2 linked regions of the Variovorax paradoxus genome follow. The protein of the gene in region 1 interacts with the protein of each later gene in a pairwise test. Links are inferred from orthologs where the notes say so. Each region holds a gene or a part of one and is shown on either strand. Other genes may lie near its edges.

Region 1 (8,727 bases):
TGCGCATCGGCACCATCCTCGGCACCGAGCAGCCCGTGCTCGACGCGCCGCAGATGCTGGTATGCGCCGGCGACCATGGGCTGGCGGCGCGCGGCGTGTCGGCCTATCCGAGCGACGTGACCTGGCAGATGGTCGAGAACTTCCTGGCGGGCGGTGCGGCCGTGAGCGTGCTGGCGCGCCAGCATGGCCTGGCGCTCACCGTGGTCGATTGCGGCGTGCGGCGCGACTTCCAGCCGCGCCCCGGCCTGGTGTCGCGGCGCATCGGCGCCGGCACGGCCGACGCCTCGGCCGGCCCCGCCATGGCGCCCGAGCAATGCGCCCAGGCCATCGCCAACGGCCGCGAGGTCGTGCGCGCGTTGCCGGGCAATGCGCTCCTGCTCGGCGAAATGGGCATCGGCAACAGCTCGTCCGCGGCGCTGCTGTTGTCGCGCCTGGCCGGGCTGGAGATCGGCCTGTGCACCGGCGCCGGCACGGGGCTCGACGCTGATGGCCTCGCACGCAAGCGCGAGGTGCTGCGCGAGGTGCTCGCCCTGCACGCGGGCGCGACCGCGCCGCTCGAGGCGCTGGCCGCGTTCGGCGGTTTCGAGGTGGCGACACTGGTCGGCGCGGTGCTGCAGGCGGCGCAAGAGCGGCGCGTGATCGTGGTCGACGGCTTCATCGCCAGCGCCGCCGTGCTGGTCGCGCAGGCGATCCGGCCGCAGGTGACGCAGCGCTGCGTGGCGGCGCACAGCTCGGCCGAGCCGGGACATGCGCTGCTGCTGAAGCAGCTCGGGCTCGAGCCCTTGCTGAACCTCGACCTGCGCCTGGGCGAAGGCTCGGGCGGCGCGCTGGCGTGGCCGTTGCTCGAGTCGGCCTGCCGCATCCTGCGCGAGATGGCGAGCTTCGAATCGGCGGGCGTGTCGCGCCAGCAATGAACGGCGTGCGCCATTTCCTGCTGGCCGTCCAGTTCTTCACGCGCGTGCCGGTGACGGGACAACTCGCTGCCTGGGTCGGCTTCAGCCCGCAGATGCTGCGCGCCGCCGCGGCGCACCTGCCGGCCATCGGCTGGATTGCGGGCGGGGTGGCCGCAGCGGTGTTCGTGGCGGTGGGTGCGGGCCTGCCGGGCGTCGGCGGGGCTTTTGCGGCGGCCGTGCTGAGCACCGTCGCCACCGTGATGCTCACGGGCGCCTTCCACGAAGACGGCCTGGCCGACGTGGCCGACGGCCTCGGCGGTTCGGCCAGCCGCGAGCGGGCGCTGGAGATCATGAAGGACTCGCGCATCGGCGCCTTCGGCGCGGTCGCGCTGGTGCTGGCGCTGGGCCTGAAGTTCGGCCTGCTGGCCGCGCTGGCCGCACGCGGGCTGGACGTGGTGGCGGTGTCCATCGTTGGCGCGCATGTGCTGTCGCGGCTGGCGCCGCTGTTCCTGATCCGCTGGCTGCCCTATGTGGGTGACAGCAGCGGCAGCAAGGCCAAGCCGCTGGCCGACGCGATCAGCGGCGGTGCGCTGCTCGTCGCCGTGCTCTGGGCCGTGCCCGTCGTGGCGTTGCTGCTGTGCGCGCACGACGCGGTGCACGTGGGCGCGGCGCTCGTGGCGCTGGCGCTCGCGGCCGGCTGGATGGCGCGGCTCTTCGTGCGTCGCCTGCAGGGCTTCACGGGCGATGGGCTCGGCGCCACGCAGCAGGTGTGCGAGCTGGCGATCTACCTCGCGTTGGCGTGGAAGGCATGAGCACTGCGACGGCCCAGCTCTGGCTGCAGCGCCACGCGCCGGTGATCGCGCCGCAGGGTCTGTGCTACGGCGCGACTGACATTGACGCGCACGTCGACGGCACACAGGCCGCGGCAGAGCGCATCGCGTCGGTGCTGCCGGCCGGCATCGTGCTGTGGAGTTCGCCGCTGCGGCGTTGCGCCATGCTGGCGGATGCCATCGTCGCGCTGCGGCCCGATCTCTCGGTGCGACGCGATGTACGCCTGGCCGAGATGAATTTCGGCGCCTGGGAAGGGCGCCTGTGGTCGGCCGTGGCCCGTGAAGAGTTCGAGGCCTGGACGACCCGTTTCGCCGACGCCCCGGCCGGCGGCGACGGTGAGAGCGTGCGCGGCTTCATGCAGCGCGTGGCCGCCGCGCATGCCGACTGGCTGGCGACCGGCGCCGATGCACTGTGGGTCACGCATGCAGGCGTGCTGCGGGCGGTGCAGTTGCTGTCGCAGGGCGTGTCATGCCCCGAACGGGCCGATCAATGGCCCAACGACGCGGCGGCTTTCGGCGACTGGCGCGTGGTCGCCGCACCGACCTGAGGGGATCTCGTCAGTTCTTGGCGCGCCACTGCTCGCGCCAGAGCCGGTCGAGCTGCCCTGCGAACTGCGGCGAGGGCCCGCCCACGAGCTGGTTCTGCCCGTTGCGCTGCACCAGGCCGTAGAGCCGACCCGAGCCCTGGTCGTAGAGCGCGATCGCGTTGTGGTCGTGGCAATCGTGCGGCTTGCAGAAGGCATGCAGCAGATAGCGCGTGCCGTCCACCGTCACCCATTGCGGCTCGGGCGCCGGACCTTCGCGGCGCACGAGCCACGGTTCGGTCTCACGCGTGCCCAGCGCGGCGCGCCAGGCCTTGTCCATCGCCGGGCCGCGGGCGAGGGCGGCCGGGCTGCCCGTGGCGGGTGCCGGCGGCTTGGGGGTGGCAGTCGCGGGTTCGGCGGGCGGCGTTGCGGCGCGCGCCGCGCCGTCGCAGCGCCAGTACCGCTGCTTCATCAGCTCCGGCCCCAACTGGCCCATCACCGGCTTGTCGGCCTTCAGCGTGATCGACTGGCCGCGCGCATCGCGAAAGACCAGGAAATTCAGCATTGCGTGATCGCCCTTGTCCACGCGGCTCATCAGTGCGACGTCGAAGTTCGGCGGCGGCGCCTGGTTGCCGAAGAAACTGTGCGCCGTGTCCGGTTCGCGGCCCACGACGCGGCGCTTGCCGCGCTCGGCGATCAGCATGTCTTCGCGCACCTGCAGCGTCGGCGCCGCTGCGTCGGCGCAGTTGGCGGACCAGCGCCCGCCGTAGAGCGCCATCGTCTCCGGCGGCAGCACGCCGTCGCGCGACCAGGCGGAGCCCGCGCTACACAGTGCCGCGAGCAGGAGGAGGGCCGCGGGCGGTGTCGTCTTGAAAATCGTTGTGGTCGTCATGTGCGATGTGTGTGTGCCGCTCAGGCGGTCTTGGGGGCCGGCGTCTTGGGCTTGAAGCTACAGAAGGTCGCGACCGCGCACTCCCAGCAGCGCGGCTTGCGCGCCACGCAGACATAGCGCCCGTGCAGGATCAGCCAGTGGTGCGCGTGCAGGCGGTACTCGGGTGGGATGCGCTTTTCGAGCTTGAGTTCCACGTCCAGCGGCGTCTTGCCGGGCGCAAGCCCGGTGCGGTTGCCGATGCGGAAGATGTGCGTGTCGACCGCGATGGTCTCTTCGCCGAAAGCCACGTTGAGCACCACGTTCGCCGTCTTGCGCCCGACGCCCGGCAGCGCCTCGAGCTCGGCGCGCGTGCGCGGCACCTCGCCGCCATGCAGCTCGACCAGCATGCGGCAGGCCTCGATCAGGTGCCTGGCCTTGCTGCGGTACAGCCCGATCGTCTTGATGTACGACTCCAGCCCTTCCACGCCCAGGTCGAGGATCGCCTGCGGCGTGTTCGCCACCGGATAGAGCCGGCGCGTCGCCTTGTTCACCCCCACGTCGGTGGCCTGCGCCGACAGCAGCACCGCGGCCAGCAGCTCGAAGGGCGTGGTGTATTCGAGCTCCGTGCGCGGCTCGGGGTTGGCGGCCTGCAGGGTCGCGAAGAAGAGGGGGATGTCGGATTTTTTCATGGATCGTGAGGGCCGCTGTTCATTGCGAGGGGCTCGCGGGGCGCATGCCGCGGAAGGCAGGGCGAGCACCGGCGTTTGCGGCGATGGATGCAATATATCGTCGAAAAGCCATGGCCCTACGCAGCTTTCCTGCCCGGGCTTTCGCGACAATGACGCCCAGAAAGTGAGACCGACCATCATGCAATTCGCCTCCCGCCTCGACAACGTCGAAACCTCTGCCATCCGCGAACTCTTCAAGCTGCTGGGCAAGCCCGGCATCATCAGTTTTGCGGGCGGCTTTCCCGACAGCGCCATGTTCGACGTCGAGGGCCTGAAGGAGGCGAGCCAGAAAGCGCTCACCGAAGAGGCCGGCGGGGCCCTGCAGTACGGTGCCACCGAAGGCTACGAGCCGCTGCGCAACCAGCTCTCCGATTTCATGAAGACCAAGGGCGTCGACGTCGACCCCAGCGGCCTGATCGTCACCACCGGCAGCCAGCAGGCGCTCGACCTGCTGGGCAAGACCATGATCTCGCCCGGCGACAAGGTGATCGTCGAAGGCCCGACCTTCCTGGCGACAATCCAGTGCTTCCGCCTGTACGGCGCGCAGCTCATCAGCGCGCCCATCGACGCCAACGGCGTGAAGACCGACGAGCTCGAGAAGCTCATCGCCGAGCACAAGCCCAAGTTCGTCTACCTGATCCCCACCTTCGGCAACCCCAGTGGCGCGATGCTGACGCTGGAGCGTCGCAAGAAGGTGCTCGAGCTGGCCGTGAAGTACCAGACGCTGATCGTCGAGGACGACCCCTACGGCGACCTGTACTTCGGTGAAGCGCCGCCGCCGTCGATCATGTCGCTGAGCAAGGACGTGCCCGGCAGCCGCGAGCTGCTGGCGCATTGCGGCAGCCTGAGCAAGGTGCTGAGCCCGGGCCTGCGCATCGGCTGGATGATCGCGCCCCCCGAGCTGCTGGCCAAGGCGACGATGTGCAAGCAGTTCAGCGACGCCCACACCAGCACCTTCGCGCAGGCCACGGCCGCGCAGTACCTCAAGAGCGGCCGCATGCCCGGCACGCTGGCGCATGTGCGCGAGGTCTACGGCCAGCGTGCGCAAGCGATGGGCGCGGCGCTGACGCGCGAGCTGGGCGATGCGGTGAGCTTCACGCAGCCCAACGGCGGTTTGTTCTTCTGGGCGCGCCTCACGGGCGCCAACGGCAAGCTGGCCGATGCCAACGAGCTGGCCAAGCGTGCGATCGAAAAGCTGGTGGCCTTCGTGCCCGGCGCGCCGTTCTTCGCCGAGAAGCCCGATGTGGCGACGCTGCGCCTGAGCTTTGCGACGGCCGACATCGCGAAGATCGAAGAAGGCGTGAAGCGCCTCGGCCAGGCCCTGTAGTAAATCGTCAGGGGGACCGGTGCAGGCGGGGTGCCGCCAGCAGGTCCAGGTTCTCTGAAATGGCCGCATCCACGTTCGGATAGCGGCCTTTCATTTTGGAGAGCGTCATGATGGTCTGCAGCGCCTTCAGGTCCTTGACCGAGGGCGCGACCTTGATCTGCGCGATCGCCGCCGGGGCGTTGCCGCCGTTCACCAATGCCATCACCTTGCTTGCCCAGTCGTTTGCGCGTGCCATGCTTTCACCTGTAATCCGTTGAATGCGCCGACTGTACACAGCGGCCGGACCCGTGAAGGGCCTGCCATCGCCGCCGGGCCGCCCCAGGGCGGGGCCGGGTTACCATCGACCATGAGAAAAACCTTCCAGCTTCAGGTCGAGGGCAAGCACCCCGACCGTCACCTCGAAGCCGTCAAGCACGAGATTCGCAAGTACATCAAGCGCGAGCGCCGCCGCGACCTGCCCGAAGGCGCCGACTTCTGGGACTTCGACTGCAAGTTCGGCACCGCCCAGGAATCCGCCGAAACCATCCACCTCACGGCCATCACCGGCCTCATCGACGGTGTGGTGAAAGAGGGCGGCACGCAGTTCTACGTCGAGATCCTGGCCAAGCCAGGCAAGCGCCAGCCGAGGCCTGCGGGCGCGCCCGAGCACGCCGAGAACGACGACGAGGAATAAACCCCGTCAGATGTCAGATCAGCGCCTGCGCCATCCGCAGGCCATGCCGCTGCTCCGCCTCCTGCAGCGAGCGCGCAATCGACGGGTGCAGCCGCACCCCGTTCGCCGATTGCGCTTCCCGACGCTTCAACCCGCCTTCACCCGGCAGCCGCACAGGCTTGGCCGGGTCGACGGGCGCGTTGTCGCGGCACTTCGCCGCCACGTGGTCCATCTGGCGCAGGAAGGCTTCCTTGCCACCGAAGGCGTTCAGGTCGTGCAGCGTGAGGTGCACCGTCGCGCCCCAGCCTTCGGGCGGGTCGGCGCGGCCGTGGCCTGCGAGGCCGGCCGTGAGCGTCTCGACCAGCAACGCCATGCCGTAGCCCTTGTGGCCGTGGCTCAGGCCGCCCACGGGCAGCAGCGTGCCGGGCGGCTGGTCGAACAGCACCTGCGGGTTGTTCGACGGCTGGCCTGATGCGTCGATGAGCCACTCTTCGGCGAAGGTCTCGCCGGCCGCGCGCTTGCGGTTGCTCATGCCGTTGGTGGTGATCGAGGCCGAGATGTCGACCATCACGCCGCCCTGCGACAGCGGAAAGCCCATCGCCAGTGGATTCGGCGTGAACACGGCCTGCGTGCCGCCGTAGGGCGCGACGCTGGCGGTGTTGGGGTCGGAGCAGGCCAGCAGCATCAGCATGTCTTCCTGCAGTGCGCGCAGCATGTAGACCGCGAGGCAGGCGATGTGGTGGCTGCGGCGGATCACGAGCGAGGCCGTACCCAGTTCGCGGGCGCGCGGCACCAGCAGGTCCATGCCCTGGTCCATGAGCCAGGGGCCGGGCAGGCGCTTGCCGTCCCACAGCACGGCGGCGGGGCGGTCGGACAGCACCTCGGGCGCGCCGTCGCGCGTCATGCCGCCCGATTCGATTTCTTTCACGTAGCCGGCCAGCAGCGCGAGGCCGTGCGTGTCGTGGCCCAGCAGGTCGCCTTCGACCAGCGTGCCTGCCACGCTGTCGGCCATCGAGGCCGCAAGGCCCGCTTTCTGCAGCAGGGCGCTGGCGTAGTCGCGCAGCGCGTCGGCGCGGTAGAGCGGGGCGGCAGCTGCTGCAGAAGATGTCATTTCAGGATCTCCAGCACGCGGTCGAGCCCGCCTTCGTTGATCGCCACCATGGCCTGCTCGCGCACCTTCGGCTTGGCGTGATAGGCCACCGACAGCCCGGCCTCGCCCATCATCGGCAGGTCGTTGGCGCCGTCGCCCACGGCGATGGTCTCCTGCGGCGAGATGCCCATGAGCGACGCCACTTCGAGCAGCGTGCGGCGCTTTTCGGCGCCGTCGCAGATGTCGCCCCAGCTTTGCGTCACGACCTGGCCGGTGAGCTGTCCGTCGGCTTCGTCGAGCAGGTTGGAGCGTGCAAAGTCGATGCCCAGCCGGTCCTTCACGCGGTTCGCGAAGAAGGTGAAGCCGCCCGACACCAGCAGCACCTTGAGGCCGGCCGCCTTGCAGGCCGCGACCAGTTCGGTGGCGCCCGGGTTGAGCTTCAGTCGCTCGTCGTACACCTGCTGCAGCGCGGCCACGGGTACGCCCTGCAGCAGCGCCACGCGACGGCGCAGGCTTTCCTTGAAGTCCTTGATCTCGCCGCGCATCGTGGCTTCGGTGATCGCGGCCACCTCGGCCTTCTTGCCGACGGCATCGGCGATCTCGTCGATGCATTCGATGTTGATCAGCGTCGAATCCATGTCGAACGCGATCAGCTTGAAGTCGGCGAGCTTCAGCGGCGGCTTCACGCGCTGGAGGACGAGGCCGGGGGAAAATTCTGTAGCGCTCATGCGGGGGCGATTTCCTTGACGAGGGGTTGACCGAGGCTGCGAAGCACGTCGCGCACCATCTGCGCGCGGTCCTTCGGCTCTTTCAGCTCGCGCTCGATGCGCAGCTTCTCGTTGCCGGCGAGCTTGATGTGCTTGTTCTTCTGGATCAGCTGGATGATGGCCATGCCGTCGACCGGCGCGTCCTTCTTGAAGGTGATGTTGATGATGCCCGGCGCGGCATCGACCTTGATCACGCCGTAGGGCCGCGCAAGCACGCGCAGGCGGTGCGTGTCGATCAGCGTCTGGGCCTGCGGTGGCAGCTTGCCGAAGCGGTCGACGATTTCTTCGAGCAGCGTATCGATCTGGTCGGGCGTCTTCGCGGTGGCGAGCTTCTTGTAGAACGACAGCCGCAGGTGCACGTCGCCGCAGTAGTCGTCGGGCAGCAGGGCGGGCGCGTGCAGGTTGATCTCGGTCGTCACCGACAGCGGCGACAGCAGGTCGGGCTCCTGCCCGGCCTTGAGCGAGCGCACGGCCTCGCTGAGCATCTCGTTGTAGAGCTGGAAGCCGATCTCCATCATGTTGCCACTCTGGTTCTCGCCGAGCACTTCGCCTGTGCCGCGAATCTCGAGGTCGTGCATCGCGAGGTAGAAGCCCGAGCCCAGTTCTTCCATCTGCTGGATCGCTTCGAGCCGCTGCGAGGCCTGCTTGGTCAGGCCCTCGGTGTCCGGCACCATGAGGTAGGCGTAGGCCTGGTGGTGCGAACGGCCGACGCGGCCACGCAGTTGGTGCAGCTGCGCGAGGCCGAACTTGTCGGCGCGGCTCATCACGATGGTGTTGGCGGTGGGCACGTCGATGCCGGTCTCGATGATGGTCGAGCACAGCAGCATGTTGTAGCGCTGGGCCACGAAGTCGCGCATCACGCGCTCCAGCTCGCGCTCGGGCATCTGGCCGTGGGCCACGGCGATGCGGGCCTCGGGCAGGATTTCTTCGAGCTTCTGGCGCCGGTTCTGGATGGTCTCGACCTCGTTGTGCAGAAAGTAGACCTGTCCGCCGCGCTTCAGCTCGCGCAACACGGCCTCGCGGATCACGCCCGTACCCTCGTTGC
Region 2 (9,272 bases), 780 kb from region 1 along the record:
CCGAGCAGCTTGGCGCGGTCGACCGTGGGCGCGGCGAAGCTCACGCCCAGGTCGGCGAAATGCTTGACCTCGTCCATGACGGAAGCGACGTGCAGCAGCGCCTTCGACGGAATGCAGCCGACGTTCAGGCACACGCCGCCGAGCGTGGCGTAGCGTTCGATCAGCACGACCTTCAGGCCGAGGTCGGCCGCGCGGAAGGCGGCCGAGTAGCCGCCGGGGCCGGCACCGAGCACGACCACGTCGCACTCGACATCGACCTTGCCGCCGTAGCTGGATGTCGCCACGGGCGCCGCCGCGGCCGGAGCCGGTGCAGCCGCCTTGGGCGCGGGGGCAGCTGCCACCGCAGGTGCGGGCGCTGCAGCAGCCGGCGCAGGCGCAGCAGCCCCGTCGACTTCGAGCGTCAGCACCACCGAACCTTGCTTGACCTTGTCGCCGACCTTCACGGCCAGCGACTTCACCACGCCGGCTGCCGAGGACGGAATTTCCATCGAGGCCTTGTCCGACTCGACCGTGATGAGCGACTGCTCGGCCTTGACCGTGTCGCCGACGTTGACCAGCACCTCGATCACCGCGACTTCGTCGAAGTCGCCGATGTCCGGCACCTTGATGTGTTGTTCGCTCATTTGGACACTTTCAGTTTGAGTGTGAGAACGTCGGCCGGCAGGGCCGAATTGCGATCGAATTCGCAGGCGGCGGCGATGCCCGCCTCCGCCACGTCGCGCGCGGTGCGCGACTTGTTGTCATAGGCCGCGTGCATGGCGCCGAGCGCAAAGCTGCGTCCCGAGCCGATGGCCCAGTACTGCTTGAACTCGAACACCTCGCGGTAGCTGTAGATGCCGTAGATGCCGCTCGGGTTGGCCAGCAGCATCGTGAACTGGCTCGACTCGTAGGGCTCGTGCTCGTCTTCCTTGGTCTGCATGAAGAACGAGTCCTTGAGCACCGGATGCAGCATCGTGAAGGTGCGGAAGATCTCGTGCTTGCTGCCGAACAACAGCTTCTCGCGATCCTGCGCAGCCAGCGCGTGCTGCAGCGCCAGGAAGTGCGCCGCGGCGCCGGCCACTGCAAACAGGCTCTGGCCGGCGGCATCCTCGACGGTGAAGATCTTCTGGTTCGCTTCGGCGTTGTGCGACATGCGCGTGTCGCCGAAGGTCACCAGCGAATCCGCCGCCATCGTGACCTGGCCGCCTTTGCGGACGGCCACAACCGTGGTCATAGCAGGATGCGGCGGTAGTCTGCGAGCACTTGCCCCAGGTAGGCGTTGAAACGCGCAGCCAGGGCGCCGTCGATCACGCGGTGGTCGTACGACAGCGACAGCGGCAGCGTGAGACGCGGCACGAACTGCTTGCCGTCCCACACCGGCTTCATCTGGCCCTTGGAGAGGCCGAGGATGGCCACTTCGGGGGCGTTGATGATGGGCGTGAAGTGCGTGCCACCGATGCCGCCGAGCGAGCTGATCGACATGCAACCGCCCTGCATGTCGGCCGAGCCGAGCTTGCCGTCGCGCGCCTTCTTGGCGAGTTCGCCCATCTCGGCGCTGATCTGCAGGATGCCCTTCTTGTCGGCATCTTTCAGCACCGGCACCACGAGCCCGTTGGGCGTGTCGGCCGCGAAGCCGATGTTGTAGTACTGCTTGTAGACGAGCTGGTCGCCGTCGAGGCTGGCGTTGAAGTCGGGGAATTTCTTCAGCGCTGCCACCACCGCCTTGATCACGAAGGCCAGCATCGTGACCTTGATGCCCGACTTCTCGTTCTCCTTGTTGGTGGAGACGCGGAAGGCTTCGAGCTCGGTGATGTCGGCTTCGTCGTTGTTGGTGACGTGCGGGATCATCACCCAGTTGCGGTGCAGGTTCGCGCCGCTGAGCTTCTTGATGCGCGACAGGTCCTTGCGCTCCACGGCGCCAAACTTCGTGAAGTCGACCTTGGGCCACGGAATGAGGCCCAGTGCCGCGCCGTCGCCACCACCTGCCGGCGCCTTGGCCGCCGAGGCCTTGGTGCTGGCCGCGCCGCTCATCACGGCCTTGGTGAAGTTCTGGACGTCGTCCTGCGTGATGCGGCCCTTGAGGCCGGAACCCTTGACCTCCTCGAGCGGCACGCCGAGTTCGCGCGCGAACTTGCGCACCGAGGGCGAAGCGTGCGGCAGGCTGCCGGTGGGGGCCGACGTGGGCTGGTGGGCCGGCGCAGCCGTTGCCGGTGCGGCGGCCGCCGGCGCTGGTGCGCTGGCGGTTGCAGCGGCGGGCGCGGCGGCCGCGGCCTGTGCCGGCGCGGGCGCCGATGCGGGCGCGGGGGCAGCACCTGCGGCGCCTTCGAGCACCGCGATCAGGTCGCCGATGTTGACGGTGTCGCCCACCTTGACCTTGAGTTCCTTCAGCACGCCGGCGCCCGACGACGGGATTTCCATCGAGGCCTTGTCCGACTCGACCGTGATCAGCGACTGCTCGGCGGCGATGGTGTCACCCACCTTCACGAGCAGTTCGATGACCGCGACGTCCTTGAAGTCGCCGATGTCCGGCACCTTGATCTCCACCGGGCCCGATGCAGCAGCCGGTGCGGCTGCTGCGGGGGCAGGCGCTGCAGCCGCCGGAGCGGGTGCAGCTGCAGCAGGCGCAGCGGCCGGTGCCGGGGCGGCGGCAGCCGCGCCCTCGGCTTCGACCACCAGCACCACCGAGCCTTGCTTGACCTTGTCGCCCACGGCGATCTTGATTTCCTTGACCACACCGGCCGTGGACGACGGGATTTCCATCGACGCCTTGTCCGATTCGACCGTGATGAGCGACTGCTCGGCCTTGACCGTGTCGCCCACCTTCACGAGCACCTCGATCACCGCGACTTCATCGAAGTCGCCGATGTCGGGCACTTTCACTTCCACTGCTGCCATATCGTTGTCTCCCGCCGTCAGGCGCCGTTCGTTCGTTGGTTGTTGATGTTCAAGCGTAGAGCGGGTTGACCTTGTCGACATTGATGCCGTACTTCTTGATCGCTTCCACCACCTTGGCCACCGGCACGGTGCCATCTTCGCTCAGCGCCTTGAGCGCAGCCACCACGATGTAGTGACGATTGATTTCAAAGTGCTCGCGCAGCTTGGCGCGGAAGTCGCTGCGACCGAAACCGTCGGTGCCCAACACCTTGTAGGTGCGGCCCTTCGGCACGAACGGACGGATCTGCTCGGCGTAGGCCTTCATGTAGTCGGTCGACGCGACCACCGGGCCGGTCGTGGCACCGAGCTGCTCGGCCACGAAGGGCACGCGCGGCGTCTGGTCGGGGTGCAGCAGGTTCCAGCGGTCGGCGTCCTGGCCGTCGCGGGTCAGCTCGTTGAAGCTCGGGCAGCTCCACACCGAAGCCGACACGCCCCACTCTTTCTCGAGCAGCTCTTGCGCGGCAAAGCTCTCGCGCAGGATGGTGCCGCTGCCCAGCAGTTGCACGGTCGGCGCTTCTTTCGCGCCCTTGGCGGCCTTGACCACCGGCCCCTGCTTGGACAGGTACATGCCCTTGATGATCTGCTCTTCGGTGCCGGGCTGGAGGCCGGGCATCGCGTAGTTTTCGTTGAGCAGCGTCAGGTAGTAGTAGACGTTGTCCTGCTTCTCGACCATGCGCTTCAAGCCGTGGTGCAGGATCACGCCGACTTCGTGCGCGAAGGTCGGGTCGTAGCTCACGCAGTTCGGGATGGTGTTGGCCAGGATGTGGCTGTGACCGTCTTCGTGCTGCAGGCCTTCGCCGTTCAGCGTGGTGCGTCCCGAGGTGCCGCCCAGCAGGAAGCCGCGGGCCTGCATGTCGCCGGCCGCCCAGGCCAGGTCGCCGATGCGCTGGAAGCCAAACATCGAGTAGTACACGTAGAACGGCACCATGATGCGGTTGTTGGTGCTGTACGACGTGGCCGCCGCGATCCAGCTGGACATGCCGCCGGCTTCGTTGATGCCCTCTTGCAGGATCTGGCCGGCCTTGTCTTCCTTGTAGTACATGACCTGGTCTTTATCGACCGGGGTGTACTGCTGACCGTGCGGGTTGTAGATGCCGATCTGGCGGAACAGGCCTTCCATGCCGAAGGTGCGGGCTTCGTCCACCAGGATGGGCACGACGCGCGGGCCCAGGGCCTTGTCGCGCAGCAGCTGCGTGAGAAAGCGCACGTAGGCTTGCGTGGTCGATATCTCGCGGCCTTCGGCCGTGGGCTCCATCACCGACTTGAAGACGTCGAGCGAGGGCACCGTGAAGCTCTCGTCGGCCTTGGTGCGACGGTGCGGCAGGTAGCCGCCGAGGGCCTTGCGGCGCTCGTGCAGGTAGCGCATTTCGGGCGTGTCGTCGGCCGGCTTGTAGAACGGCAGCTCGGCGATCTGGCTGTCGGGAATCGGAATGTTGAAGCGGTCGCGGAAGGCCTTGATGTCCTCGTCGCCGAGCTTCTTGGTCTGGTGGACCGTGTTCTTGCCTTCACCGATCTTGCCCATGCCGAAACCCTTGACGGTCTTGACGAGCAGCACGGTGGGCTGGCGCTTGTGGTTCTGGGCCGCGTGGAAGGCGGCGTACACCTTCTGCGAGTCGTGGCCGCCGCGCTGCAGGTTCCAGACCTCGTCGTCGGTCAGGTGCTCGACCATCTTCAGCGTGCGCGGGTCGCGGCCGAAGAAGTGCTTGCGCACGTAGGCGCCGTCGTTGGCCTTGAACGACTGGTAGTCGCCGTCGTTGCACTCCATCATGATCTTGCGCAGCGCGCCGTCATGGTCCTTCTCGAGCAGAGCGTCCCAGCCCTTGCCCCAGATCAGCTTGATGACGTTCCAGTTGGCGCCGCGGAACTCGCCTTCGAGTTCCTGGATGATCTTGCCGTTGCCGCGCACCGGGCCGTCCAGGCGCTGCAGGTTGCAGTTGATGACGAAGATCAGGTTGTCGAGGTTCTCGCGCGCGGCCAGGCCGATGGCGCCGAGCGATTCGACTTCGTCCATTTCGCCGTCGCCGCAGAACACCCATACCTTGCGGTTCTCGGTGTTGGCGATGCCGCGGGCGTGCAGGTACTTCAGGAAGCGCGCCTGGTAGATCGCCATCAGCGGGCCCAGGCCCATCGACACCGTGGGGAACTGCCAGAACTCGGGCATCAGCTTGGGATGCGGGTAGCTCGACAGGCCCTTGCCGTCGACTTCCTGGCGGAAGTTGAGCAGTTGGTCTTCGGAGAGGCGGCCTTCCAGGTAGGCGCGGGCGTAGATGCCGGGCGACACGTGGCCCTGGATGTACAGCAGGTCGCCACCGTGGTTTTCGCTCTCGGCGCGCCAGAAGTGGTTGAAGCCGGCGCCGAACATGCTGGCCAGCGAAGCAAAGGAGCCGATGTGACCGCCGAGGTCACCGCCTTCGGGCGGGTGGATGCGGTTGGCCTTGACCACCATCGCCATGGCGTTCCAGCGCATGTAGGCGCGCAGGCGTTGTTCGATCTCGAGGTTGCCGGGGCTGCGAGCCTCCACGCCGGGCTCGATGGTGTTCACGTAGCCGGTGTTGGCCGAGAACGGCATGTCGACGCTGTTCTGGCGCGCATGTTCGAGCAGTTGTTCGAGCAGGAAGTGCGCCCGCTCGGGCCCCTCGCTCTGGATGACGGAAGACAGCGCATCCATCCATTCACGCGTTTCCTGGGCGTCCGCATCGTTTGCGGCCGAGCCGAACAGGTTCTCGGGATTTGCCGACATGCTTGTCTCTCCTTTTAGGGCTGTGGCTGTAATTTAGTGCGCTGGGCACCGAGCGCGCCGGAGTTTCGCATAGAAGTTTCCCTATTTCAAATAGTGCTTGTTGATTTCTTATTATGAAATATCAATGAAGCACGTCTCTGGCAGGGCCTCTTCGCCGGGAGGGCCATCCCCTAAACTCCGCCCATGCCCCTTTCCTCCCCGCTCGCGGTCGCCCGCAGTGCCGTCAAAGCCTCGCCGCTCTCCTGGTGGCGCACGTGGTGGCGCAAGCAGACGCCCGTGCTGCAGGACGCCGTCGCAATGCTCGCGCCGATGGCGGCCGTGCTGTTGTTTCTCGCGGCCATCGTGTCCGCGTTCTGGTACCTGCGTACTGAAGAAGTCGAGCGCGAACAGGAGTCGGTGCGGCGCGACGTCGAGTACGCGCAGCAACGCATGCGCCTGCGTTTGCTGGAGCGGCAGGAGCAGCTGATGCGCATCGCGCGCGATGCCTCGAACCGCGAGATCGACCCGGTCGAATTCACGAGCCGTGCCGAATCGCTGGTGAGCCAGTTCCCCGAACTGCAAACCATCAGCTGGATCGACGACCGCCGCCGCTTCAAGGCCGGCTACGCGGCGCCCAGCGTGCATCCCGCGCAACAGCACCTGATCGGCGACGTGCTGCGCCCCGGCGACATCGAGAGCAACTACGCGCTGGCGCGCGAGCTGCGCCAGCCGGTGTACTCCCAACCCGTGGCCGGCGGCGAGCCCGCCGCGATGCTGCAGCTGCACATTCCGCTGTTCGACCAGGGCCTGTTCGCGGGCGTCGTGCTCGGCGAGTTCTCCATCGACGGCCTGCTGCGCTACGGCATGCCTTCCGAGGTGCAGGCGCGCTACGCCGTCTCGCTGCTCGACGCCAAGGGCAACGTGATCGCCGGCAACACCACGCCGCTGAAGAACAGCGGCACCCGCCTGCTGCCCTGGACCGAAGCCACCAACGAATACGAAGTGCCGGTGTCGCCCGTGGGCAATGCGCTGATGCTGCGTGCGCAGGCCTACCGCACCTCGCAGGGCGTGGTGGGCAACGGCCTCTTCTGGCTCGTGTGCGCCCTCAGCGTGATGACCAGCTGGATGCTGATCGGCACCTGGCGCCACACGCGGCGCCGACTGCAGGCGCAGCAGCGGCTGGTGGCCGAAACCAACTTCCGCCGCGCGATGGAAAACTCCATGCTGACCGGCATGCGCGTGCTCGATCTGCAAGGCCGCATCACCTACGTGAACGCCGCGTTCTGCGCCATGACGGGCTGGAGCGAAGACGAGCTGGTCGGCCAGACGCCGCCCTTCCCATACTGGCTCGAATCCGACCGCGAGGTGATGAACGAGCGCCTCGAAGAAGAACTGCACGGCCGCGCCCTGCCCGGCGGCTTCCAGGTGCGCGTGAAGCGCAAGAACGGCAGCGTCTTCAATGCGCGCCTGTATGTGTCGCCGCTGATCGATGCGCGCGGCCACCAGACCGGCTGGATGACGTCGATGACCGACATCACCGAGCCGACGCGCATCCGCGAGCAGCTGTCCGCCTCGTACGAACGCTTCACCACCGTGCTCGAAGCGCTCGACGCCGCCGTGTCGGTGGCGCCCATCGGCAGCGAAGAACTGCTGTTCGCCAACAAGCTGTACCGCCTGTGGTTCGGCTCCGACACCGTGGGCCACCTGGGCATGGTGGCGCAGGCTGGCGTGCCGCCGTCGAATGCGCACGACGAGGGCCTGGACGACGTCGACCCCTACGCCGGCCTGCCGATCGACACACTCACCGCCGCCCAGACCGCGAACAACGAAATCTTCGTGCCGCACCTGGGCAAGTGGCTCGAGGTGCGCTCGCGCTACCTGACCTGGGTCGACGGGCGTTTGGCGCAACTGGTGATCGCCACCGACATCACGCCGCGCCGCGACGCCGAAGAGCAAGCCGCCGCGCAGGCCGACAAGGCCCAGGCCGCGAGCCGCCTGATCACCATGGGTGAGATGGCTTCGAGCGTGGCACACGAGCTCAACCAGCCGCTCACCGCCATCGCCAACTACTGCAACGGGATGATGTCGCGCATCAAGGGGCAGACGATCGACAACGACGCCCTGCTTGCCGCACTCGAGAAAACCTCGAAGCAGGCGCAGCGCGCGGGCCAGATCATCCAGCGCATCCGCTCCTTCGTGAAGCGCAGCGAACCCAACCGCACGCCGGCCGACGTCGCCACCATGGTGAGCGAGGCGGTCGAACTCGCGGGCATCGAGCTGCGCCGGCGCAACGTGCGCCTGAACCACTACGTGGCCGCGCGGCTGCCGGTGGTGCGCGTCGACCCGATCCTCATCGAACAGGTGATGGTCAACCTGCTGAAGAACGCGGCCGAATCCATCGACATCGCCGACCGCCCGCTGGCGCGCCGCAGCGTCGAGCTGCGCGTGCTGCCCAAGGTGATCGAGGGGCAGAATGCCATCGAGTTCTCGGTGCAGGACACGGGCAAGGGCCTCTCGCCAGAAGTGATGGACCGGCTCTACGAGGCCTTCTTCTCCACCAAGCCCGAAGGCATGGGCATCGGGCTCAATTTGTGCCGCACCATCGTCGAGTCGCACCGCGGCCGGATGCAGGCAGAGAACATCTACAATGGCCCGGATGTGATCGGATGCCGTTTTTCCTTCTGGATTCCGGTGTTGGACGCTATCAGTTCCGTAGCAAGCGACGAGGCAAAGGTACCTGCATGAGTTTGATTCCGAAGAAGGGCACGGTCTATGTCGTCGATGACGACGAAGCCGTCCGCGATTCACTGCAATGGCTGCTCGAAGGCAAGGACTACAGAGTCCGCTGTTTCGAGTCCGCCGAATCCTTTCTCTCCCGATACGACCCGCGCGAAGTCGCCTGTCTGATCGTCGATATCCGCATGGCCGGCATGACCGGCCTCGAATTGCAGGATCGACTGATCGAACGGCGTTCTCCGTTGCCGATCGTGGTCATCACCGGCCACGGCGACGTGCCGATGGCGGTCGACAGCATGAAGAAGGGCGCCATGGATTTCATCCAGAAGCCCTTCAACGACGAAGAACTCGTGTCGTTGGTCGAGCGCATGCTCGAGCACGCACGCGGCGCCTTCACGCAGCACCAGCAGTCGGCCAGCCGCGACGCGCTGCTGTCCAAGCTCACGGGCCGCGAGGCACAGGTGCTCGAGCGCATCGTTGCCGGCCGTCTGAACAAGCAGATCGCCGACGACCTGGGCATCAGCATCAAGACGGTGGAGGCGCACCGCGCCAACATCATGGAAAAGCTCAACGCCAACACCGTGGCCGATCTGCTCAAGATTGCGCTCGGGCAAGCGGCCCCAGCCGCCAAGGCCTCCTGAGCTGCAGCTATCCCTCCGATAGCCACGCACCTTCCCCACGCCTGCGCAAGCGGGCGTTTTTACTTGGAAAATCAAAACCGATGACCGCCCAACTGATCGACGGCAACGCCCTCGCCAAAACCATCCGCGCCGAGGTGTCCGGCCGCACCGCTGCGTTGAAGGCCCGCGGCGTGAACCCGGCCTTGTCCATCATCCTGGTGGGCAGCGATCCGGCGAGTCAGGTCTATACCAAGCACAAGGTCAACGACAGCACCGAAACCGGC

What was found.
Region 2: the proteins of nth (region 1) and aceE interact in binary tests that used the Escherichia coli proteins (3 or more experiments, as listed by UniProt). The link is inferred for Variovorax paradoxus from one-to-one orthologs.

The regions. Positions count from the first base shown.
Region 1 is NZ_CP045644.1:5,574,830-5,583,556, reverse strand. What follows is about bases 1,984-4,762. They hold nth (endonuclease III), read right to left. Parts: upstream 3,808-4,762; coding sequence 3,160-3,807; downstream 1,984-3,159. Other genes in these bases: GFK26_RS25740 (PLP-dependent aminotransferase family protein), read left to right, coding at 3,986-4,762; GFK26_RS25750 (Ivy family c-type lysozyme inhibitor), read right to left, coding at 2,282-3,139; GFK26_RS25755 (histidine phosphatase family protein), read left to right, coding at 1,984-2,271. Outside these bases: cobT (nicotinate-nucleotide--dimethylbenzimidazole phosphoribosyltransferase), read left to right, coding at 1-914; GFK26_RS25760 (adenosylcobinamide-GDP ribazoletransferase), read left to right, coding at 911-1,705; more of GFK26_RS25755, read left to right, coding at 1,702-1,983; more of GFK26_RS25740, read left to right, coding at 4,763-5,173; GFK26_RS25735 (hypothetical protein), read right to left, coding at 5,181-5,408; GFK26_RS25730 (DUF6172 family protein), read left to right, coding at 5,520-5,846; GFK26_RS25725 (Ldh family oxidoreductase), read right to left, coding at 5,860-6,936; phosphoserine phosphatase SerB, read right to left, coding at 6,933-7,643; mfd (transcription-repair coupling factor), read right to left, coding at 7,640-8,727. UniProt on the Escherichia coli protein: DNA repair enzyme that has both DNA N-glycosylase activity and AP-lyase activity. The DNA N-glycosylase activity releases various damaged pyrimidines from DNA by cleaving the N-glycosidic bond, leaving an AP (apurinic/apyrimidinic) site.
Region 2 is NZ_CP045644.1:4,795,060-4,804,331, reverse strand. The notes cover bases 2,724-6,047. They hold aceE (pyruvate dehydrogenase (acetyl-transferring), homodimeric type), read right to left. Parts: upstream 5,654-6,047; coding sequence 2,924-5,653; downstream 2,724-2,923. Other genes in these bases: GFK26_RS22105 (PAS domain S-box protein), read left to right, coding at 5,837-6,047; aceF (dihydrolipoyllysine-residue acetyltransferase), read right to left, coding at 2,724-2,874. Outside these bases: lpdA (dihydrolipoyl dehydrogenase), read right to left, coding at 1-623; GFK26_RS22120 (MFS transporter), read right to left, coding at 620-1,213; more of aceF, read right to left, coding at 1,210-2,723; more of GFK26_RS22105, read left to right, coding at 6,048-8,377; GFK26_RS22100 (response regulator transcription factor), read left to right, coding at 8,374-9,009; bifunctional methylenetetrahydrofolate dehydrogenase/methenyltetrahydrofolate cyclohydrolase FolD, read left to right, coding at 9,090-9,272. UniProt on the Escherichia coli protein: Component of the pyruvate dehydrogenase (PDH) complex, that catalyzes the overall conversion of pyruvate to acetyl-CoA and CO(2).